DNA from 2 places in the Variovorax sp. GW823-FHT02B07 genome. Region 1 is predicted to be linked to the other one. Evidence: predicted binding sites of a transcription regulator. Region 1 holds the regulator's gene; the other holds the start of a gene.
What was found. The regulator HrcA, encoded in region 1, represses chaperone genes, less so after heat shock. The targets are predictions, from matches to a motif close to TTAGCACTCNNNNNNNNNGAGTGCTAA.
Positions count from the first base shown of each region.

Region 2: the regulator HrcA is predicted to act here: its motif matches at 4,200-4,226, upstream of AC1RGU_RS22810 (co-chaperone GroES).

Region 1 is NZ_JBXAJX010000003.1:395,237-406,718, reverse strand. Features, by position in the region: gene rapZ (RNase adapter RapZ) at 1-13, opposite strand, end outside; gene recN (DNA repair protein RecN) at 16-1,698, opposite strand; gene AC1RGU_RS19655 (NAD kinase) at 1,736-2,641, opposite strand; gene hrcA (heat-inducible transcriptional repressor HrcA) at 2,673-3,680, shown strand; tRNA gene AC1RGU_RS19645 (tRNA-Ile) at 3,716-3,792, shown strand; gene AC1RGU_RS19640 (efflux RND transporter periplasmic adaptor subunit) at 4,023-5,180, shown strand; gene AC1RGU_RS19635 (efflux RND transporter permease subunit) at 5,200-8,328, shown strand; tRNA gene AC1RGU_RS19630 (tRNA-Arg) at 8,411-8,487, shown strand; gene AC1RGU_RS19625 (HU family DNA-binding protein) at 8,674-9,099, opposite strand; tRNA gene AC1RGU_RS19620 (tRNA-Arg) at 9,316-9,392, shown strand; gene AC1RGU_RS19615 (thermonuclease family protein) at 9,462-10,022, opposite strand; gene greB (transcription elongation factor GreB) at 10,121-10,702, shown strand; gene AC1RGU_RS19605 (RelA/SpoT family protein) at 10,712-11,482, opposite strand, start outside.
Region 2 is NZ_JBXAJX010000004.1:427,906-439,387, forward strand. Features, by position in the region: gene AC1RGU_RS22795 (AraC family transcriptional regulator) at 1-428, shown strand, start outside; gene xylB (xylulokinase) at 481-1,947, shown strand; gene groL (chaperonin GroEL) at 2,112-3,767, opposite strand; gene AC1RGU_RS22810 (co-chaperone GroES) at 3,823-4,113, opposite strand; gene AC1RGU_RS22815 (cupredoxin domain-containing protein) at 4,491-4,982, shown strand; gene AC1RGU_RS22820 (copper-transporting P-type ATPase) at 5,138-7,360, shown strand; gene AC1RGU_RS22825 (LysR substrate-binding domain-containing protein) at 7,341-8,276, opposite strand; gene AC1RGU_RS22830 (hypothetical protein) at 8,374-8,826, shown strand; gene AC1RGU_RS22835 (trans-sulfuration enzyme family protein) at 8,835-10,007, shown strand; gene AC1RGU_RS22840 (transporter substrate-binding domain-containing protein) at 10,030-10,956, shown strand; gene AC1RGU_RS22845 (amino acid ABC transporter permease) at 11,012-11,482, shown strand, end outside.

The DNA of each region.
Region 1 (11,482 bases):
GGTCGAGATTCATGTTCATGGGGCGGTCGCCGGCGTCTTGTGGCCCAGCATTTCGCGCGCATGGGCCAGCGAGGTGGCCGACACCTTTTCGCCGCCGAGCATGCGGGCGATTTCGCGGGCGCGGTCGTCGGCGGCGAGGCGCGACACGCCGCTTTCGGTGCGCGGGCCGTCCGTGCCGGCCGCTGTCGTCTGGCGCTTGGCGACCACGAGGTGGTGGTCGGCGCAGGCCGCCACTTGGGGAAGATGGGTCACGGCGAGCACCTGGCGGTCGCGGCCGAGCTGCTTCATGAGGCGGCCCACGGTCTCGGCGACGGCGCCGCCGACGCCTGCATCGACCTCGTCGAAGATCAGCGTCTGCGCGGCGCCCAGTTCGCTGGTCGTCACGGCGATGGCCAGTGCGATGCGCGAGAGTTCGCCGCCCGAGGCCACCTTGCCGATGGCGCGCGGCGTGCTGCCGGCGTGGCCGGCCACCAGGAACGAGATTTCTTCGAGGCCGGCGCGGCCGGGCTGAGCCAGCGGCTGCAGCTCGACGTCGAAGCGCCCGCCCTGCATGCCCAGGCCCTGCATCGCCTGCGTGACGGCCTGGGCCAGGCGCGGCGCGGCCTGCTTGCGGATCTTGCCGAGGGCCTTGGCTTCCTTCATGTAGGCCTGTTGCGTGTTCTGCTCGGCGCGTTCCAGGCCTTCGAGGTCGCTTTGCGCGTCGAGCGCCTGCAGCTCCGCCTGCCAGCCGGCCAGCAGCGCGGGCAGCTCGGCGGGCGTGCGCTTGTAGCGGCGCGCGAGCGACATCCACAGGCCCATGCGTTCGTCGAGCTCGGCGAGGGTCTTGGGATCGGTGTCGGTGTCGCGCAGGTAGCCGTGCAGCGAGTGGGCCGCGTCCGAGGCCTGTGCGACGCAGGAGGCCAGCACCTCGCCCAGCGTGCGGAATTCGGGCTCGATGTGTTCGCAGTTCTGCAGCAGCGTCGCGGCGCGCGTGAGGGCGGCGAGCGCGCCGTTGTCGTCGTCTTCGAGCGCCTGGCTCGCGCCCTGGGCGGCGTCGATGAGCGCCTGCGCGTTCGAGATGCGCGAGTGATGGGCGGAGAGCTCATCCCACTCGTCGGCACCCGGCGCCAGCTTGGCGACTTCGGAAATCTGCCATTGCAGCCGCTCGCGCTCACGTTGCAGCGAGTCTTGCGCCGAGCGTGCGTGTTCGAGCGCCGAGAGCGCCTGGCGCCAACTCTGCCAGGCGGCGTCGAGCGCGTCGGTGCGCGCGCCGGCGTAGGCGTCGAGCAGGCCGCGCACGGCCTCGGGGCGGGTCAGGCTCTGCCAGGCGTGCTGGCCGTGGATGTCGAGCAGGCGGTCGCCGAGTTCGCGCAGCTGCGTGGCGGTGGCGGGGCTGCCGTTGATCCAGCCGCGGCTGCGTCCCTGCAGGTCGACCGTGCGGCGCAGCAGCAGGCCGTCGCCGGCCTCGAAGCCGCCTTCGTCGAGCCAGCCGGCCAGGGCCGGGTCGGCGTCGAATTCGGCGCTCACGTCGAGCCGCTCGGCGCCTTCGCGCACGGCACCGGCGTCGGCGCGGTTGCCCAGCGCCAGCTGCAGCGCGTCGATCAGGATGGACTTGCCGGCGCCGGTTTCCCCGGTCAGCACCGTGAAGCCGGCGGACAGGTCGAGTTCAAGGGACCGCACGATCACGAAGTCGCGCAGTGCGATGCGTCGCAAAGCCATCTCAGTTCGTCCTCAAGCTAGGGGCGTGGTCCTTCATTCAGGAGCCCCCTTCGTTCCAATGGAGTTTTTTCCGCAGCGTGTCGAAGTAGCTCCAGCCGCGCGGGTGCAGGAAGCGCACCCGGAAGTCGGAGCGGCGCACCACCACGCGGTCGCCGATGGCGAGCGAGGCGAGCGACTGCATGTCGAAATTGGCGCTGGCGTCGCGCCCGCTCACCAGCTCGATCACGATCTCGTCGGCGTCGGGCAGCAGCACGGGGCGGTTCGACAGCGTGTGCGGCGCAATCGGCACCATCACCCAACCCGGCACCGCCGGATGCAGCAGCGGCCCGCCGGCCGACAGCGCGTAGGCCGTAGAGCCCGTGGGCGACGCGATGATCAGCCCGTCGGCGCGCTGGTTGGCCACGAAATGGCGGCCCACCGACACGCGCATCTCGACCATGCCCGAGGTGGCGCCGCGGTTGACCACCACGTCGTTCATCGCGAGCGCGTCGAACACCAGGGCCTCATCGCGGATCACCTGCGCGTGCATCAGGCTGCGGTGGTCTTCTTCGTATTCGCCGGCCAGCATCGGGATCAGCGTGGCCTGGTAGTTGTCCAGCGGGATGTCGGTGATGAAGCCCAGCCGCCCGCGGTTGATGCCGATGAGTGGGATGCCGTAGCACGCGAGCTGCCGGCCGATGCCGAGCATGGTGCCGTCACCGCCGACCACGAGGCCGAGGTCGCAGCGCTGGCCGATTTCCTCGACCGACAGCGCCTGGTAGCGCGGGTGGGGCGGTGCGTCGGTGTCCTCGCAGGACGAACGCTCCACGAACACCGTGCAACCCTGTGATTCAAGGAAGGCGCCGATGCCCTCCATCACGCCGTCGCGCGCATCGGCTTGCGCCCGGGCGCCGGAAGCCTGGTATTTGCCGATCAGGGCGACGTGACGAAAGCGTGAGGTCATAGCTCACAAATTACAACACTAAAATCTTGCAATGCTGGACGACCGTGCCAAGTTGCTGTTGAAGACGCTGGTCGAGCGTTACATCGCCGATGGGCAACCCGTCGGATCGCGCACGCTCTCGCGTTCGGCAGGGCTGGATCTCTCCCCCGCGACCATCCGCAACGTCATGTCCGACCTCGAGGCGCTGGGGCTCATTGCCAGCCCCCACACCTCGGCCGGACGCGTGCCGACCACGCGCGGCTACCGGCTCTTCGTCGACACCATGCTGACCGCGCAGCGCGAGCAGATGAGCACGCCGAGCCTGGCGGCCGACCAGCCGCAGAAGGTGATCGCCAACGCCGCGCACCTGCTGTCGAACCTGTCGCAGTTCGTGGGCGTCGTGATGGCGCCGCGGCGCGTCTCGGTGTTCAAGCAGATCGAATTCTTGCGCCTGTCGGAGCGGCGGCTGCTGGTGATCATCGTGTCGCCCGATGGCGACGTGCAGAACCGCGTGATCTTCCCCGAGACCGACTACTCGCAGTCGCAGCTGGTCGAGGCCTCGAACTACATCAACGCGCACTTCGCGGGCCTGACGATCGAGCAGGTGCGCGACCGCCTCCAGTCCGAGGTCGAGAAGCTGCGCGGGGAAATCGCCGCGTTGATGCAGGCCGCGGTGCAGGTCAGCTCCGAAGTGCTCACCGATGCGCAGGCCGATGACGTCGTGATTTCGGGCGAGCGCAACCTGCTGTCGGTGACCGATTTCTCCAGCGACATGGGGCAGCTGCGGCGTGCCTTCGATCTTTTTGAAGAGAAGGCGCAGCTGATGCGGCTGCTCGACGTGTCGAGCAAGGCCGAGGGCGTGCGCATCTTCATCGGCGGCGAAAGCCAGGTCGTGCCCTTCGAGGAGCTGTCGATCGTCAGCGCCAATTACGAGGTCGACGGCCAGGTGGTCGGCACGCTGGGCGTGATCGGCCCGACCCGCATGCCGTACGACCGCATGATCCAGATCGTCGACATCACGTCGCGGCTGGTGAGCAACGCGCTGAGCCACCGCAAGTAAGTGGCCGCGCGCGGCGCATAGAATCGGGCCCGCGTGGGCCGTTAGCTCAGTTGGTTAGAGCAGCGGACTCATAATCCGTTGGTCGAGTGTTCAAGCCACTCACGGCCTACCACCACACATTCCCCCTCTGTAGACACTCCGACGAAGGCCGCATTGCGCGACCTTTTTCTTTGCAGCTGCGAGGGCGCGAGCAAGGCCTGCGGCCGCCGCCGATTTCACCTACGGCAAACACAGGATTCCTTCAGGTTGCAATGCAACATCGAAGGCAGAATGCACCATTTGAGTGCAAATGTAACGAGCCGGGTGATCCCTGCGCGCGCCGCACTGCGATTCCCGATGGCCATGACCCCGCTTTTCAAGCTCCTGCTTCCGATGTCCCTGCTCGCGCTCGCTGCATGCGGCGCCAAGCAGGCTTCCACCACCGATGACGCGCCGCCCGAAGTCGGCGTGGTGGCGCTGCACGCCAGCGACGTGGCCGTGCACACCGAGCTCGCGGGTCGCACGGCCGCCTACCGCGTCTCCGAGGTGCGGCCCCAGGTCAACGGCATCGTGCGCAAGCGGCTGTTCGAAGAGGGCGGCATGGTCCGCGCGGGCCAAGTGCTGTACGAGATCGAGCCCGGCCCGTTCGAGGCCGCGCACGAGCAGGCGCAGGCCGCGTTGGCCACCTCGCAGGCCACCATCGCCAGCCTGCGCGGCAAGGCCGATCGCTTCGGTGAACTGGTCAAAGCCAATGCCGTGAGCAGGCAGGAGCACGAAGAGGCGCAGGCCGCGCTGGTGCAGGCGCAAGCCGGCGTGAAGGCCGCGCAGGCGGCCGTGAAGGCGGCGCGCATCAACCTCGACTTCACGCGCATCACCGCGCCCATCGCGGGACGCATCGGCCGTTCCGCCGTGACCGAAGGCGCGCTTGTGGCGCCGGGCCAGGCGATGGCGCTGGCCACGATCCAGCGGCTCGACCCGATCTACGTCGACGTGGTGCAGTCGAGCCTGGCGTTGACGAAGCTCAAGCGCCGCTTCATCTCGGGCGACATGGCGCCGGCCAGCACCCAGGTTCGCCTGCGCATGGAAGACGGCTTGCCTTACTCGCATGCCGGCACGCTGAAGTTCTCCGAAGTGGCCGTCGACGAGGCCACCGGCTCGGTCACGCTGCGCGCGGAATTCCCGAACCCGCAAGGGCTGCTGCTGCCCGGCATGTACGTGCGCGCGCAGGTCGAGTCCGGCGTGGAGCGCCAGGCCATCCTGGCGCCGCAGCGCGGCGTGGCCCGCAACGAGAAGGGCGAGCCGACCGCGCTGGTGGTGGCGGCCGACAACAAGGTCGAGCTGCGCGCGCTCGAAGTGCGCAGCACCGAGGGCGAGCACTGGGTCGTGACCCGGGGCCTGCGCGAGGGCGACCGCCTGGTGGTCGACGGCCTGCAGCGCGCGCGCCCCGGCGAAAAAGTGAAGCCGGTGCCGGTGTCCACGGCGGGCGCATCGTCCGCTGCTGCGCCTTCTCCGGCCGACTAATGAGAAGCGACAACCTCCCGTGATCGCTCATTTCTTCATCCAGCGGCCCGTCTTCGCCTGGGTCATTGCCATCCTCATCATGCTGGCCGGCGGCGTGGCCATTCGCACGCTGCCGGTGTCGCAGTACCCGGACATCGCGCCGCCGACCGTGGTCGTGTCGGCCAACTACCCCGGCGCCTCGGCGCAGGCGGTGGAAAACAGCGTCACGCAGGTGCTCGAGCAGCAGCTCAAGGGCATCGACGGGCTGATGTATTTCAAGTCGACCAGCAGCGCCGCCGGCTGGGCCGAGATCAACGTCACTTTCCGCCAGGGCATCGACCCCGACACCGCGCAGGTGCAGGTGCAGAACAAGGTCAGCCAGGCCACCAGCCGGCTGCCGCAGGCGGTGCAGCAGCAGGGCGTGACGGTCGCCAAATCGCAGAACAACTTCCTGCTGATCGTGGCGCTCTACGACGAGACCGGCCAGCGCACCGACACCGACATCGCCGACTGGATGGCCAGCAACCTGCGCGACCCCATCAGCCGCGTCGACGGCGTGGGTTCGGTGCAGGCCTTCGGCGCGGCGTACGCCATGCGCATCTGGCTCGACCCGCACCGGCTGGCCAGCTACCAGCTGATGCCGTCCGGCGTCACGGCCGCCATCACCGCGCAGAACACGCAGGTGTCGGTGGGCGAGATCGGCGCGCGGCCGTCGGCGCCGACGCAGCACCTGAACGCCACCGTCACCGCGATGTCGCGGCTGCAGACGCCCGACCAGTTCAAGGCCATCGTGCTCAAGACGCAGGCCGACGGCGCCGTGGTACGGCTGGGCGACGTGGCACGCGTGGAGATCGGCAGCGAATCGTATGCCGAGACCACACGCCTGAACGGGCACCCGGCCGCGGGCTCGGCCGTGATGCTGGCGCCCGGCGCCAACGCGCTGACCACCGCCCGCGCGGTGAAGGCGCGCATCGCCGAGCTCGAGCGCTCGCTGCCTGCGGGCCTGCGCGTGGCCTACGCGGAAGACACGACCCGCTTCGTCAAGATCTCGATCCAGTCGGTCATCCGGACGCTGCTGGAGGCCATCGCGCTGGTGGTGGTCGTGATGTTCCTCTTCCTGCAGAACTGGCGCGCCACGGTGATCCCCGCGATCACCGTGCCGGTGGTGCTGCTGGGCACCTTCGGCGTGCTGGCGGCCTTCGGCTATTCGATCAACGTGCTCACGCTGTTCGGCATGGTGCTGGCCATCGGCCTGCTGGTGGACGACGCGATCGTGGTGGTGGAGAACGTCGAGCGCGTCATGCACGAAGAGGGGCTCGATGCGAAGGCCGCCACGATCAAATCGATGAAGGAGATCACCGGCGCGCTGGTCGGCATCGCGGTGGTGGTGTCGGCGGTGTTCCTGCCCATGGCCTTCTTCGGCGGCTCGGTGGGCGTGATCTACCGGCAGTTCTCGGTGACCATCATCGCGTCGATGGTGCTGTCGGTGGTGGTGGCCATCGTGCTCATCCCGGCGCTGTGCGCGCGCTTCCTGAAGGCCGGCGTGCCGCCGCGCACGCGCGGCTTCCTGGGCGCCTTCAACCGCCGCTTCGACGCCGCGCAGGGTCGCTACGTGGGCGTGCTGGGCCGCATCCTGCGCAAGCCGCTGCGCTTCACGGCCGTGTACGTCGCCATCGTGGCCGGCATGGGCCTGCTGTACCTCAGCTTGCCCGGCGGCTTCCTGCCGGAAGAGGACCAGGGCAGCGTGATGGTGATCGCGACGCTGCCGGCCGGCGCCACCTCGGGCCGCACCGACGAAGTGAACCGCGCCATCGAAAAGCATTTTCTCGAGACCGAGAAGGACACGACCGACACCATCTTCACGCTCACCGGCTGGAGCTACAGCGGCTCGGGGCAGAACATGGGCATGGCGTTTGTCTCGCTGAAGGACTGGTCCGAACGCGCCAGCGCCGACAAGCGCGCGCACGCCATCGTCGAGCGTGCCGGCAAGGCGCTGGCCAAGCAGCAGCGCGACGCCGAGGTCTTCGGCATGGTGCCGCCGCCCATCGAAGGGCTGGGTGAATCGAACGGCTTCGAGTTCTGGCTGCAGGACACCTCGGGCATGGGCGCCGAGCGGCTGTTGCAGGCGCGCGAAAAGCTGGTGCGCGAGGCCAACAAGGACCCGCGCCTGCAGTCGGTGCGCGCCAACAGCGTGGCCGGCACGCCGCAGCTGCAGGTCGACATCGACCAGCTGAAGGCCTCGGCGCTGCGGCTGTCGCTGGACGACGTGAACACCACGCTGGGCATTGCCTGGGGCGGCAGCTACGTCAACGACTTCATCGACCGCGGCCGCGTGAAGCGCGTGTACGTGCAGGCCGATGCGCCGTATCGCTCGGCGCCGGACGACATCGGCCAGTGGTTCGTGCGCGGCAGCACGGGCGCGATGACGCCGTTCTCGGCCTTTGCCACCACGCGCTGGTCGCAGGGCGCGTCGCAGCTGGAGCGCTACAACGGCCTGCCCGCGGTGCAGATCCAGGGCGCGGCCGCGCAGGGCACGAGCTCGGGCACGGCCATGGCGGCCATCGAGACCCTCGCGAAGAAGCAGAGCGGCACGGGCCAGGCCTGGAGCGGCCTGTCGTACCAGGAGCGGCTGTCGGGCGGGCAGGCGCCGCTGCTGTTCGCGCTGTCGATCCTCGTGGTCTTCCTGTGCCTGGCGGCGCTGTACGAGAGCTGGTCGGTGCCGGTGTCGGTGATGCTGGTGATTCCGCTGGGCGTGCTCGGCGCGGTGATCGCGGCGGCGCTGCGCGGGTTGTCGAACGACATCTACTTCCAGGTCGGCCTGCTCGCGACCATCGGCCTGTCGGCCAAGAACGCGATCCTGATCATCGAGTTCGCAGAGGCCGCGCTGCGCCGTGGCGTGCCGCTGCTCGAAGCGGTGGCCGAAGGCGCGCGCCTGCGGCTGCGGCCGATCCTGATGACCTCGCTGGCCTTCCTGGCGGGCGTGATCCCGCTGGCGGTGGCCACTGGCGCGGGCTCGGGCAGCCAGGTCGCGATCGGCACCGGCGTGTTCGGCGGCGTGCTCGCGGCGACAGCACTGGGCATCTTCTTCGTGCCGCTGTTCTACCTGCTGGTGAAGCGCGTGGCCGCACGGCTGATGGGGCGCAAGGCGGGCGGCGAACAGGTGGCCTGAGGCCGTCGCATCACAAGGCGGTGAAGCTTTTTTGAAGGCCTCGCCGGAACAGCGCTTTCGGCGGGGTAGAATTCAAGGCTGCGCGGCTGTAGCTCAGTTGGATAGAGTACTTGGCTACGAACCAAGGGGTCGTGGGTTCAATTCCTGCCAGCCGCACCATCTCTCGAATAGCCTGGAAGAGTTTCTCTTCCAGGCTATTTTCGTTTGGGCGCCTCGCAAAGAGGGGTTCGCTGCCCGCACTCGCTGCGCGGCAGGCGCCCACAAAAAAAGCCGCCCGAGGGCGGCTTTTTGACGTCGATACGGACAACTGCCAGGCCAGGCCTGTGCAGCGTCGCACCAGGCGTCTTACTTCTTCTTGGCGACGGCCTTCTTGGCGGGAGCCTTGGCGACGACTGCCTTCGTGACAGCAGCCTTGGTGACAGCGGCCTTCTTGGGAGCGGCGGCCTTCTTGGCAGCGGGTGCAGCAGCGGCCTTTTCAGCCTTGCGCTTGGCGGCCTTGGGGTCGATGGCGGCCTTGAAGGCAGCGCCGGCGACGAACTTCGGCACCTTGGTGGCGGCGATCTTGATCTTGGTGCCGGCCTGGGGGTTGAAGCCCGAGCGTGCGGCGCGTGCGACTTGCTTGAAAGTACCGAAGCCGACCAGCTGGACCGAATCGCCCTTCTTCACGGCAGCGACGACGCTGCTGGTGATCGTTTCGAGGACGCGTGCGGCCTCGGCCTTGCTCAGGTTGTGGGTGGTGGCGATCTTCTCGACCAGTTCGATGCGGTTCATTCAGTATTCCTTGGATGGTATGGCGCCGTGTTGCCTACGGCGGCCCAGGCTTATTCCGGGCGGGGCGGAGTGTACCGGGTCGGAAGGGCCTCTTTGGAACGGCACGGGCCGGATGCGTTGCAACAAGCCCCATTGCAGGCTGCTGTCGTCCGTATTTTCAGCTTTCGATCACAAAGGTTGGGGCGGGCGAAAAAACACGCTATAATCGAAAGCTGTGCGGCTGTAGCTCAGTTGGATAGAGTACTTGGCTACGAACCAAGGGGTCGTGGGTTCAATTCCTGCCAGCCGCACCACTCTTCAAGGGTTAGCTCGTTTTTCGAGCTAACCCTTTTTCTTTGGCTGGTCATTGCGCGGTGCTCGCATCAAGGACGCGCCGGTCGCGCGTCCTTCCAGAGACCAGCCCGCTTGGCTCTGGCTTCTTCCTCCGCGAATTCGTACTGACCGCGCTCCTGGGGCGACAGCCGTTGCGCCTGCGCGGGCTGCCAGCGTGCCAATCCGACGGTCAGCAATGCCAAGCCTGCGTCGAGCGTCCTCGGGCCGTTGGGCGCTGAGTCCGGCGTCACCATGACACGGCAGACGCGTTCGCGAGCGTGCGATGTGGGATCGTCGCAGTCGACGTCCGCCGGCTTCAGGCGAACCATGTCGTGCATCTTCTGCCGGGCCTGCTCGGCAAAGGGCTGCCCGGGCTTCGGCGCCTCGATGCCTTGCAGGCGCACGCGGCGCCACGCACTGGCGCTGGCTGCGTCGCCGCAGCGGGCGGTGAGGGTGTCGCCGCTGCGGATGCTCACGACGAAGCAGGTCTGCGTCCTGGCGTGGGTGTCGAAGGGAAGAAAGCCCAGTACGGCAGCAAGGGCCGTGAGAGCGTACAAATGAAGCCCCGCCGAGGCATGGCGACGGCATGGGAAATGTCCGGTGGCGATCACGGGGGCTCCTGTCTCCTGGGCATGGCGGTTGCGGCAAACTCACCGGCTTGTAGGGCGCGGCAAGGGCGCCCAGTATTTCCGATTTGAAGGGCTCTGCATTGAACAAGGCATTCACCAAGGAGTCGGACGCCGATGCGGACGACGACGATGACGGCGCAGGTGGCGTCGCGCCCCCGCTGCCGGCCGGCAGCAAGAACTACATCACGCCCGAGGGCTACGCGCGGCTGCGCGACGAACTGCTGCAGCTGATGGACGAGGAGCGCCCCAAGGTCGTCGAGGCCGTGCACTGGGCCGCGAAGAACGGTGACCGCTCCGAGAACGGCGACTACCTCTACGGCAAGAAGCGCCTGCGCGAGATCGACCGGCGCATCCGTTTCCTCGGCAAGCGGCTCGAGATCGCGGAGATCACCGACCCGTCGGTGCACCATGGCCGCGACCAGGTCTTCTTCGGCGCCACCGTCCGCTATGTCGACGAGACCGGCGAGGAGCGCAGCGTCACGATCCTCGGCATCGACGAGGCCGAGAGCGCCAAGTCGGAGGTCAGCTGGATTTCACCGATCGCGCGTGCGCTGCTGAAAGCGCGCGAAGGCGACGTGGTGAAGCTCGTGACGCCCGGCGGGGCGCACGAGGTGGAGATCCTGTCGGTGAGCTATCCGGCGCCGCGCACGCCGGCGAACTGACGAAGAAGGTCAGGGCGCCGGAATCGTCCGCGCCGCGGTCAGCACCGACGCTGTCCGGCGCGCGGCGCGCAGCACGGCATCGAGGTGCGTGCGGTCGCGCACCGCGATCACGAAGCGCAGGTCGGTCGAGTCCTGCGGGGTCTCGTCGGCCATTTCCACGTGCGTGATGTCGGCCTCGGCGTCGGCCAGCGTGGCCGCCACGCGGGCCAGAACGCCCTTGTCGTTGCGCACGGTGATGACCACGCCGGTCTCGAAGGCGCGCGTGGGCTCGTCGGCCCATTCGACCGCGAAGAAGCGCTCGCTGTCTTTGTTGCGCAGGCGTTGGCCCACGCCGCAGTCGTCGGTGTGCACCACCAGCCCTTCGCCGTGCCCGAGGTAGCCGACGATCTGGTCGCCGGGAATGGGCCGGCAGCATTGCGCAAAGCGCACGGAAGAGTTCTCGCTGCCGTCGAGCGTGACGGCGCCTTGCGACACAGCCTCGTGCGAGGTGAAGCGCTCGCGGCTCAGGAGGAGGGCGTCGGGGCGCTCGCCGATCTCGGCCAGCAGCGCCATGAGCCGCTTGGCGACGATGCTCGCGATGCGCTTGCCCAGGCCGATGTCGGTCAGCAGTTCGGCGCGGGTGCGGTTGCCGGTGAAGCGCAGCAGCTTCTCCCACAGCGCCTGGTGTTCGTCGTCTTCCTCGGGCAGCTTGCCCAGGCCTTCGGCGCGCAGCGCCTGCGCCAGCAGTTTCTCGCCCAGGCCTTCGGACTCGGCATGCGCCAAGGTCTTCAGGTAGTGGCG
Region 2 (11,482 bases), on a different contig from region 1:
TCTGCGAGTTCATGGCCGACCTGGCGCAGTGCACCGACTACCGGCTGCTGTCGAGCGTGCAGATGCAGGGCGTGCAGGGCAGCGACGGCGATGCGCAGGTCGACCAGATCAACGACATCGTGAACCGCATCACCAACAACATGACCGACTCGATCTCGATGTCGGACGTGGCCGCCGAACTGGGCATGAGCGAGAGCCGCTTCAGCCGCTTCTTCCGCCGCTCGACGGGCAACAGCTTCACCGACTTCGTGAACCGCGTGCGCATCAACAGCGCCTGCCACCTGCTGATGCAGACCGACCACTACGTGACCGACATCTGCTACCAGGTGGGCTTCAACAACGTGGCCAACTTCAACCGGCGCTTTCTCGAGATCAAGGGCATGACGCCGAGCGAGTTCAGGCGCCAGGCCGACACGCGCTTCGGCTGACTTCTTTCAAGGCGAACGCGCCCGCTCCGAAGGCGCCATCAGGGAGACCATCTTGTATCTGGGACTCGACCTCGGCACGTCCGAGCTCAAGGCATTGCTGCTCGCGGACGATCACCGCATCGTCGGCGTGGCACGCGCGCCGCTCATGGTCGACCGGCCGCAACCGCTGTGGTCCGAGCAGGCGCCTGCCCAGTGGTGGCAGGCGCTCGAGGCGGTCATGGCCGAGCTGCGCACCACGCACGCCGAGGCGCTGCTGCAGGTGCGCGCCATCGGCCTGTCGGGCCAGATGCACGGCGCCACGCTGCTCGACGCGGAAGGCGAGGTGCTGCGCCCGGCCATCCTCTGGAACGACGGCCGCAGCGGTGCGCAGTGCGAGGCACTCACGCGCGCCGTGCCGCGCCTGGGCGAGATCGCGGGCAACCTCGCGATGCCCGGCTTCACCGCGCCCAAGCTGCTGTGGGTGCGCGAGCACGAGCCCGAGGTCTTCGCCCGCGTGGCGCGCGTGCTGCTGCCCAAGGACTGGCTGCGCTTCATGCTCAGCGGCGAAGCGGTCAGCGAGATGTCCGACGCGGCCGGCACGCTGTGGCTCGACGTGGGCGCGCGCGACTGGTCCGACGAACTGCTCGCCGCCACGGGGCTCACGCGCGCTCACATGCCGCGGCTGGTCGAGGGCAGTGAAGTCTCCGCGCTGCTCAAGCCGGAACTCGCGACGCGCTGGGGGCTGTGCGACGGCGTGAAGATCGCCGGCGGCGCGGGCGACAACGCCGCCAGCGCGGTCGGCATGGGGCTCGTGGAGCCGGGGCAGGGCTTCGTCTCGCTCGGCACCTCGGGCGTGGTGTTCGTCTCGACCGACCGCTTCCTGCCGAACCCCGCGCAGGCGATGCACGCCTTCTGCCACGCGCTGCCCAGGCGCTGGCACCAGATGTCGGTGATGCTCTCGGCCGCCAGCGCGGTGAGCTGGGCAGCGAAGACCTTCAAGTTCGCGGACGAGGCGGCGTTGCTCGAAGCCGCAGCCTCGGTCGCGCTGGCGAACCGGGCGCGCTGCCCGCTGTTCCTGCCGTACCTGTCGGGCGAGCGCTCGCCGCACAACAACCCGAATGCGCAAGGGGTGCTGTTCGGCCTGACTCATGCGCACGGCCCCGCGGAGATCGCCTATGCCGTGGTCGAGGGCGTGAGCTTCGGCTTGCGCGATGGCTTCGACACGCTGCGCCTGCCGGCCGACATGCCGCTGCGTGAAGTCGCGCTGGTGGGGGGCGGTGCGCGCAGTGTGTGGTGGGGGCAGTTGCTGGCCGACATCTTCCAGGTGCCGTTGACGCTGTATGCGGGCAGCGAGACCGGCGGTGCGCTCGGTGCGGCGCGGTTGGCGTGGCTGGCCGATGGGGGCGCGGTGGCCGAGGTGTGCACGTTGCCGCCGGTGAAGCAGACGCTGGAGCCTTCATCCGAAGGAGCCGATGGACACAAGACGCGGCATGCGCGGTTCCAAGTGCTCTACATGGCGCTGCGCGACCAGTTCCGATAGGCCCGATCTAATACCGAGCGCCCATAGAAAAAGCCCCGCCGAAGCGGGGCTTTTTCATTTCGCGAAACACCGCGGAACCGGCTTTGCCGGGCCGCAGGTGTTGCCCCCGGTAGGGGGTTGGCGTAGCGGACACGAAGTGCCGCGCAGCCTGGGGGCGAGCGAAATTACATGCCCATGCCGCCCATGCCGCCCATGCCACCCATGTCGGGCATGCCACCGCCGCCGGCGCCGGACTCGTCCTTGGGTGCGTCAGCAACCATGGCTTCGGTCGTCAGCAGCAGCGAGGACACCGAAGCGGCGTTCTGCAGTGCGGTGCGGGTGACCTTCGTCGGGTCCAGGATGCCCAGCTCGAGCATGTCGCCGTACGTGTCGTTCGCAGCGTTGAAGCCGTAGTTGCCCTTGCCGGCCAGCACAGCGTTCACCACCACCGAGGCTTCGCCGCCGGCGTTGTTCACGATTTCGCGCAGGGGCGCTTCGATGGCCTTCAGCACCAGCTTGATGCCGGCTTCTTGATCAGCGTTGTCGCCCTTGACCGACTCGCCCACGGCTTGCTTGGCACGCAGCAGCGCCACGCCGCCACCAGCCACAACGCCTTCTTCCACTGCAGCGCGGGTGGCGTGCAGGGCGTCTTCGACGCGAGCCTTCTTTTCCTTCATTTCGACTTCGGTGGCAGCGCCAACCTTGATCACTGCCACGCCGCCGGCCAGCTTGGCCACGCGCTCTTGCAGCTTTTCACGGTCGTAGTCGCTGGTCGCTTCTTCGATCTGAACGCGAACTTGCTTCACGCGGGCTTCGATGTCACCAGCAGCGCCAGCGCCGTCGATGATGATCGTGTTTTCCTTGCCCACTTCGATGCGCTTGGCTTGACCCAGGTCGGCCAGCGTCACCTTTTCGAGCGTCAGGCCCACTTCTTCAGCGATGACCTTGCCGCCCGTCAGGATGGCGATGTCTTCCAGCATGGCCTTGCGGCGGTCGCCGAAGCCAGGAGCCTTCACAGCCACGACCTTCAGGATGCCGCGGATCGTGTTCACGACCAGCGTCGCCAGGGCTTCGCCTTCGACTTCTTCGGCAATGATCAGCAGCGGACGGCCCGCCTTGGCGACTTGCTCCAGCACGGGCAGCAGGTCACGGATGTTGCTGATCTTCTTGTCGAACAGCAGCACGAAGGGGTTGTCGAGCAGCGCCGATTGCTTCTCGGGGTTGTTGATGAAGTAGGGCGACAGGTAGCCGCGGTCGAACTGCATGCCTTCGACGACGTCGAGTTCGCTGTCCAGCGACTTGCCGTCTTCCACGGTGATCACGCCTTCCTTGCCGACCTTGTCCATCGCGTCAGCGATGAGCTTGCCGATGGTTTCGTCGCTGTTGGCCGAGATGGAGCCGACTTGCGCGATTTCCTTCGACGTGGTGGTGGGCTTGGAAGCCTTCTTCAGCTCGGCGACCAGGGCCGTGACAGCCTTGTCGATGCCGCGCTTCAGGTCCATCGGGTTCATGCCGGCAGCCACCAGCTTGAAACCTTCGCGAACGATGGCTTGTGCCAGGACCGTGGCGGTCGTGGTGCCGTCACCAGCGTTGTCGCTGGTCTTGGAGGCCACTTCCTTCACGAGCTGGGCGCCCATGTTCTGCAGCTTGTCCTTGAGTTCGATTTCCTTGGCCACGGACACACCGTCCTTGGTCACGGTGGGGGCGCCGAACGAACGCTCGAGCACCACGTTGCGGCCCTTGGGGCCCAGGGTCACTTTGACTGCGTTGGCCAGGATGTTGACACCCTCGACCATGCGTGCGCGGGCTTCTCCGCCGAAGACTACGTCTTTTGCTGCCATGATGAATTAACTCCGAATGGATTGAATTTGGATGGGATCGAAAGGAGGAGAAGAATTACTTCTCGACGACTGCGAACAGGTCGTCTTCCTTCATCACGAGCAGTTCGTCGCCATCGACCTTGACGGTCTGGCCGCTGTACTTGCCGAACAGGACGCGGTCGCCGACCTTGACGGTCAGTGCGGCCAGTTCGCCCTTGTCGTTGCGCTTGCCCGGGCCCACGGCCAGGACTTCACCCTGATCGGGCTTTTCGGCGGCTGCGTCGGGGATGACGATGCCGGAGGCGGTCTTGGTTTCGCTGTCAACACGCTTGACGATCACGCGATCGGCCAAAGGACGAAGTTTCATTGCATCTCCTGGAAGGGTAAGAAACGGGTTTGTTTGTGGTCGGGCGCCGGAGAAACCGGCGACCTGTCGACTGGATGGGAGGGCTGTTAGCACTCGTCAGCAGCGAGTGCTAATCATAAGGGCATTCGATGACCTTTCAAGGGCGGCGCCCTTGCCGCCGTTTGGCACCGCCGTGCTTTTCCGGGGAAACACCGGGTGGGCGGGTGCCCTCGGCCGGGAGGTCTTCGGCTATTTTGTCCGGGCAAAATAAGGCCGTGCCCATGTCGCCGACGCACAGAGGTCGAACGCGCAGATTGCTTTTTTGTAATCCGGGTGATCGGTGGTGGACGGGCTTGGCTTCCTAGAGTCGCGGCATCCCGGCAATCTCCAAGGACACCATGACACACACCTTCCGCAACACCGTTTTCGCCGCAGGAGCCGCACTGGCCGCTGCCGGCGCCTTTGCCTCGGGCACCCATGCCGGTGGCCACGGCCACGATGCCGAAGCCGCCGTCGGCAAGCCCGGCGTGGCCGCCAAGGTGACGCGCACGGTCCAGGTCGACATGACGGACTCGATGCGCTTCACGCCGGCGGACATCAAGGTCAAGCAGGGCGAGACGGTGCGCTTCGTCGTCAAGAACTCCGGCGTCCTGAAGCACGAGCTCGTGCTCGGGACCGAGAAGGCGCTGCTGGCGCACTACGAGGCCATGAAGAAGAACCCGGAGATGGAGCACGCCGATCCGAACATGGTCACGCTGGCCGCGGGCAAGACCGGCGAGATCGTCTGGCAGTTCACCCAGGCCGGCAAGGTCGACTTCGGCTGCCTGCAGCCGGGCCACTACGACGCCGGAATGAAGGGCGCGGTGCTGGTGGGCAAGGCCGGCAAGTGAGCGTGATGCGCACGCGTCTTTCACGCGCCGGCCGCCATGCCGGCGCTTTTTCTTCCAGGGTATCGCGCGACAGGGCTTGACCTTCACATCGTGTCAACCTGGACACTGATCGCTTCCCCCTCAAGGGCTTCCCCCTTTCCTGTCGGAGAACGCGAATGAACGACACGTCCACCAGGCACGCAGGACACCCCCACGGTCATCACGGCCACCACGATCACCACGCATCGCACGGGCATGCGCCCGCGGGCCCTGCGCAGCCCGCTGCGGAGGGCACGGTCTACACCTGCCCCATGCACCCGGAGATCCGGCAGGACCACCCGGGCAACTGCCCCAAGTGCGGCATGACGTTGGAGCCCGAGATGCCGACCCTCGACGAGGGCGAAGATCCCGAGTTGAAAGACTTCAAGCGACGCTTCTTCTGGACGCTGCCGCTCAGCGTTGTCGTCACCGTGCTCGCCATGGCCGGCCACCGCCTGCAGTGGTTCGAGATGGGCACGCAAAGCTGGATCGAGCTCGTGCTCACTGTTCCCATCGTGCTGTGGGCCGGTTGGCCGTTCTTTGTGCGCGCGGTGCAGTCGGTGGCGAACCGCAGCCCGAACATGTGGACCCTGATCGGCCTGGGCACGGCCGCCGCCTTTGCCTACAGCGTCGTGGCCACGGTGGCGCCCGGCGTGTTCCCCGCGTCGTTCGTGTCGATGGGGCGCGTGTCGGTCTACTTCGAAGCGGCGGCGGTGATCATTTCGCTCACCCTGCTGGGCCAGATCCTCGAGCTCAAGGCGCGCTCGCAGACCTCCGCGGCCATCAAGTCGCTGCTGGGGCTCGCACCCAAGACGGCGCGCCGGATCGGCGCCGACGGCACCGAGGAAGACGTGCCCATCGGCCATGTGCATGTCGGCGACAGGCTGCGCGTGCGCCCCGGAGAGAAGGTGCCGGTGGACGGCGTGGTGATCGAAGGCGGCAGCGCGGTCGACGAGTCGATGCTCACCGGCGAGCCGCTGCCCGTGACCAAGCGCGTGGGCGACAAGCTCATCGGCGCGACGCTCAACACCAACGGCGCCCTCGTCATGCAGTCGGAAAAGGTCGGCTCGCAGACCGTGCTCGCGAGCATCGTGCAGATGGTGGCGCAGGCCCAGCGCTCCCGCGCGCCGATGCAGCGGATGGCCGACCAGGTCGCCGGCTACTTCGTGATGACGGTGATCGCCATCGCGGTGCTGACCTTCTTCGCCTGGGGCTTCTTCGGGCCGCAGCCCAGCTGGGTCTATGGCCTCATCAATGCCGTGGCGGTGCTCATCATTGCCTGCCCCTGTGCGCTGGGCCTTGCGACGCCGATGTCGATCATGGTGGCCACCGGCAAGGCGGCCACGCAGGGCGTGCTGTTCCGCGATGCCGCGGCGATCGAGAACTTCCGCAAGGTCGATGCGCTCATCGTCGACAAGACCGGCACCCTGACCGAAGGCCGGCCGCAGTTCGAGCGCGCGGTGCCTGCGCCCGGCTTCACCGCCGACGAGGTGCTGCGCCTGGCCGCCAGCCTGGACCAGGGCAGCGAGCACCCGCTGGCCGACGCCATCGTGCGGGCGGCGCGCGAGCGCCAGCTGGCGCTGGACACGCCCGAGGGTTTCGAATCCAGCAGCGGCATTGGCGTGAGCGGCGCCGTGGCCGGCCGGAAGCTGGCGCTCGGCAACACGGCGCTCATGGAGCAGTTGCGCGTGCGGGTCGACGACCTCAAGCCGCAGGCCGAGGCGCTGCGGGCCGAGGGCGCGAGCGTCATGTTCCTGGCGGTGGACGGCCAGGCGGCCGGCCTGCTCGCGGTGTCGGACCCGATCAAGCCCACCACGCTGGAGGCGCTGGCCGCGCTCAAGGCTTCGGGCCTGCGCGTCATCATGGCCACGGGCGACGGGCTGACCACGGCCCGCGCCGTCGCCGCGAAGCTGGGCATCGACGAGGTGCACGGCGAAGTGAAGCCCGCCGACAAGCTCGCGCTGGTCGACAGGCTGCAGCGCGAGGGCTGCATCGTCGCGATGGCCGGCGACGGCATCAACGACGCGCCTGCGCTCGCCAAGGCCGACGTCGGCGTGGCGATGGGCTCCGGCACCGATGTGGCGATGAACAGCGCCCAGGTGACGCTGGTCAAGGGCGACCTGCGCGGCATTGCGCAGGCGCGCGTCATCTCCGAGCAGACCATCGCCAACATGAAGCAGAACCTGGGCTTCGCCTTCCTCTACAACGCGCTGGGCGTGCCGCTGGCCGCGGGCGTGCTGTTCCCGTTCACCGGCTGGCTGCTGTCGCCGATGATCGCGGCGCTGGCCATGAGCCTGAGCTCGGCGTCGGTGATCACCAATGCCTTGCGCCTGCGCGGCGCTACCTGGCGCGAGGCTTGAGAAGGCCCGCCAGGGCCTTCTGGTCTTCGGCCAGCTGGATGCGCATGAGCTGGAGCACGCGCACCGCCAGGCCGGACAGCGGCTGTCCCGGCGGCAGCACCAGCAGGCCCGCGAAGGACACCTCCAGCGACAGCGGGCGCACGGCCAGGCCGCGCTGCGCGTACTCCAGCGCGGTGACCGGGTTGACGACGCCGATGCCCATGCCGCTCAGGGCCATCTCGCACACGCTGGCCGCGTACGGGGTCTCGACCAGCACGCTCAGCGCGACGTTGCAGTCCGCCAGGGCCCGCTCCAGGCGGCGCCGGGACGCATCTTCCGGGTTGAGCGCGAGGAAGGGCTCTTCGGCGAGTTGATGCGGCTGGATGGTCCTGGCGCGGGCCAGCCGGTGCTTGGCATGCATCACCACCACGCCCGGAAAGCGCGCGAATTCGGAGTGCTCCAGACCGGTCGTCGGCATCTCGTCGGCCATCAGCCCGAAGTCGACCTGGCGCCCCAGCACGGCCTCGTGCACCTCCCGCGAACTGAGCACCTGCAGCGAAATCTGCGGGCGGGCGTCGGCGTCGCCGCGCTCGGCCACCAGCCGCGACAGCACCCGCGGCACGAAGCTCAGGCCGAAGGCCGGGTACACCGCCATGCGCAGCGTGTTGACGCCGAAGCGCTTGAGGCTGCGCATGCGGTGCTCGATGCTGCTCAGGCCCACGAAGACGCGCTCGACCTCGGTCAGCAGCGCCTGCGCTTCGGGTGTGGGGTGCAGGCGGCCGCGCAGCCGGCGGAACAGGGGAAAGCCCGCGGCTTCCTCCAGCCTGCGCAGCGACTGGCTGATGGCCGGCTGCGTCACGCCCAGCAGCGCGGCCGCCTTGCTCGCGGAGCCCACGGACATCACGGAACGGAACACCTCGATCTCTCGGAGCAACATATAACAACCACTTATGGAGAAAGAATTTCGAGCGCGATCCGGATTATCTCCAGCGTCCTAGAGTTGGTGTCTTCAGCCACTTCCCGAAAGACGCGAGATGAACCTTCGAACAGCGCTTGCAGTGACGGTCCTGGCGTGTGCGGCGCCCGCATGGGCGCACGATTTTTCCAGCGACGTCGCCAGGTTCCAGACCCTCGCGGCCACCCGCAAGCCCGACAGCCCGCAGGCGGTGGCCGCCAGGCTGGCGCTGGAGCGGGCGCAGGGCGAGATGGAGCAGTCGGACGTGAAGATGCTGCTGCGCATCCGTTCGATGACCAATGCCGGCCTGCGTGCCCTCGGCGAGCAGCCGGCCTTGCTCACCAGCGAGTACAAGCGCCTCGAGGCGGCACTGGCCAACCCGAAGACGCAGGACCCGGCCCGGATCGCCAGCGCCCGCGAGACCTTCACCCGCCTGGGCGTGGAGATGAAGGTCTACACCGATCTCGAAACCATGGCCGTCGAGCAGATGAAGCATGCGCTGCAGCTCATCGAATCGGCCCCCGCGAACTGAATTCCACCGTGAACCCTTCCATTTCCCATCCCGGCGCGTCCCCTGCAGACGCCGCCTTCGCCAGCCTGGCGCCGCCGGTGTGGCGCGCCTCCACGGTCGTGTTCGATTCGCTCGACGATTTCGTGCACCGCCGCACCCGCCTGCCGGACGGCTTCAGCTACGGCACGACGGGCACGCCGACGCAGCGCGCCCTCGAGGCGCGCATCGCCGAGCTGGACGGCGCCGCCCACGGCATCGTCTTTCCTTCCGGACAGGCTGCCATCTGCGGCGCGCTGCTCGCGCTGCTCCAGAAGGGCGACCACCTCTTGATGACCGATGCCGCCTACGGCCTGGCCAAGTCCTTCGCCGTCGAACGGCTGCAGGCGCTGGGCATCGAGGTCGAGTTCTATGCGCCGCGCATCGGCGCGGGCATCGAGCGCCTCGTGCGCCCGAACACGCGGCTCATCTGGCTGGAGTCGCCCGGCACGGTGACGATGGAAGTCGAGGACGTGCCGGCAATCACCGCCGTGGCGCGGGCCCGTGGCGTGCTGACCGCCATCGACAACACCTGGGCCAGCCCGCTGGGCTTTGCCGCGCTGGCGCACGGCGTCGACCTGTGCATTCACGCATGCACCAAGTACATGGGCGGCCATTCTGACGTGCTGATGGGCAGCGTCACCACCCAGGACGAAGGCCTGTACCGGTCCTTGCGCGGCCTGCAGTCGCTGATGGGGCTGGCCGTGAGCCCGGAGGACTGCTTCCTGGTGGCCCGGGGCCTGGACACGATGCAGGTGCGCATGGAGCGCCAGGCCGCCAGCGCGTGCCTGATCGCCGGGCAACTCGCCGCGCACCGCCTCGTGCGCCGCATGCTCTTTCCGGCGCTGCCCGGCGCGCCGGACCATGCGCTGTGGGCGCGCGATTTCGCGCAGCCCGGCTGCGTGATGTCGCTGCAGCTCGTGGACTGCCCCTACGACGCCTACCGGGCGCTGTTCGCCGGCCTGAAGCGCTTTGCCATCGGCGCCAGCTGGGGCGGCGTGCGCAGCATCGCGGCCTTCTACCCGGCGGAGGAACTCGCCAGGCGCAACTTCTGCGACGTCGAAGGGCCGGTCATCCGCCTGTCGATCGGCCTGGACGACCCCCAGGCCCTGCGCGACGAGCTGCTCGGCGCGCTGGACGCCTGCGCCACGCGTTTCGATCTCTGATCCCCGACACCTGGAGCCCGCGATGACTTTCAAGCCGACCCTTCACGCCGCGTTGATCCGTTCCTTCCTCGCCATGGCCGGCCTCGCGCTGTGCGCCGGCGTTGCCGCGCAGACCGCATCGCCGCTGGACGGCACGCTCAAGAAGATCAAGGACACCGGGGCGATCACGGTGGCCACGCGCGGCGCCTCGATCCCGTTCAACTACCTGGACGACCACAACAAGCAGGCTGGCTTCGCCTGGGAAATTTCGCAGCGCGTGGTCGCCCAGGTGAAGAAGGACCTGCAGCTCGCCCGGCTGGAGGTCAAGACCCTGGAAGTCACGCCGCAGACGCGCATTCCGCTGGTGGCCAACCAGACGGTCGACCTGGAGTGCAGCTCGACCACCAACAACGCCGAGCGGCAGAACCAGGTGTCGTTCTCGACGACCTTCTTCGTTGTGGGCGCGCGCCTGCTGGTGCGCAAGAACTCCGGCATCAAGCACTGGGCCGACCTCGTCGGCAAGAACGTCGTGGTCAGCGCGGGCACCACGGCGGAGCGCATGCTGCGGCAGCTCAACGAGAAGAACAAGTGGGGCATCCAGATCATCCTGGCCAAGGACATCAACGAGAACTTCCTGACCGTGGAGACCGGGCGCGCGGTGGCCGCGACGCAGGACGACATCATTCTCTTCAGCAACATCGCCCGCGCCAGGAACCCGGCGGACTGGGAGGTGGTCGGCGTGCCGCAGCAGAAAGAGGCCTATGGCTGCATGCTGCGCAAGGGCGACGCGGCGTTCAAGAAGCTCGTCGACGGCGTGATCACCGGGATGATGCGATCGGGCGAGTTCACCGCGCTGTACGAGAAGTACTTCCTCAAGCCCATCGCGGTGAAGGGCAGTGTGACGGTCAACTTCCCGATGTCGCCCGACATGCAGGAGCTCGTGCGCCATCCGAGCGACCAGCCGCTGTAAGGCGCGGGCGCGGCCACCCCTTCACGAACCGAACCGCCTGCCGGCACCTTTCGCGATGCACTACACCTGGGATTGGTTGATCTTCTTCAAACCCTCGGTCACGGGGGAGGGCCTGTACGGCCTGATGCTGGTGCGCGGGTTGCTGTGGACGGTCGCGCTGTCGCTGCTGGCCTGGACGCTGGCATTGGGCCTGGGCCTGATCGCCGGCGTGGCCCGCACGCTGCCCCACCGGACGGCGCGCGCGCTGTCGGCGGTGTACATCCACTGCTTTCGCAACACGCCGCTGCTGGTGCAGCTGTTTCTCTGGTACTTCGTGGTGCCCGAACTGTTGCCGACCGCCTGGGGCCATGCGATCAAGCAGATGAACCCGACCGCGAACCAGTTCCTCACCGTGCTGGTGGGCCTCACGCTCTACACGGCGGCGAAGGCGGCCGAGCAGGTGCGCGCGGGCATCGAGTCGGTGCCGCGCAGCCAGAAGCAGGCGGCCATGGCGATGGGCCTGGGAACCGTGGCGGCCTACCGGTAC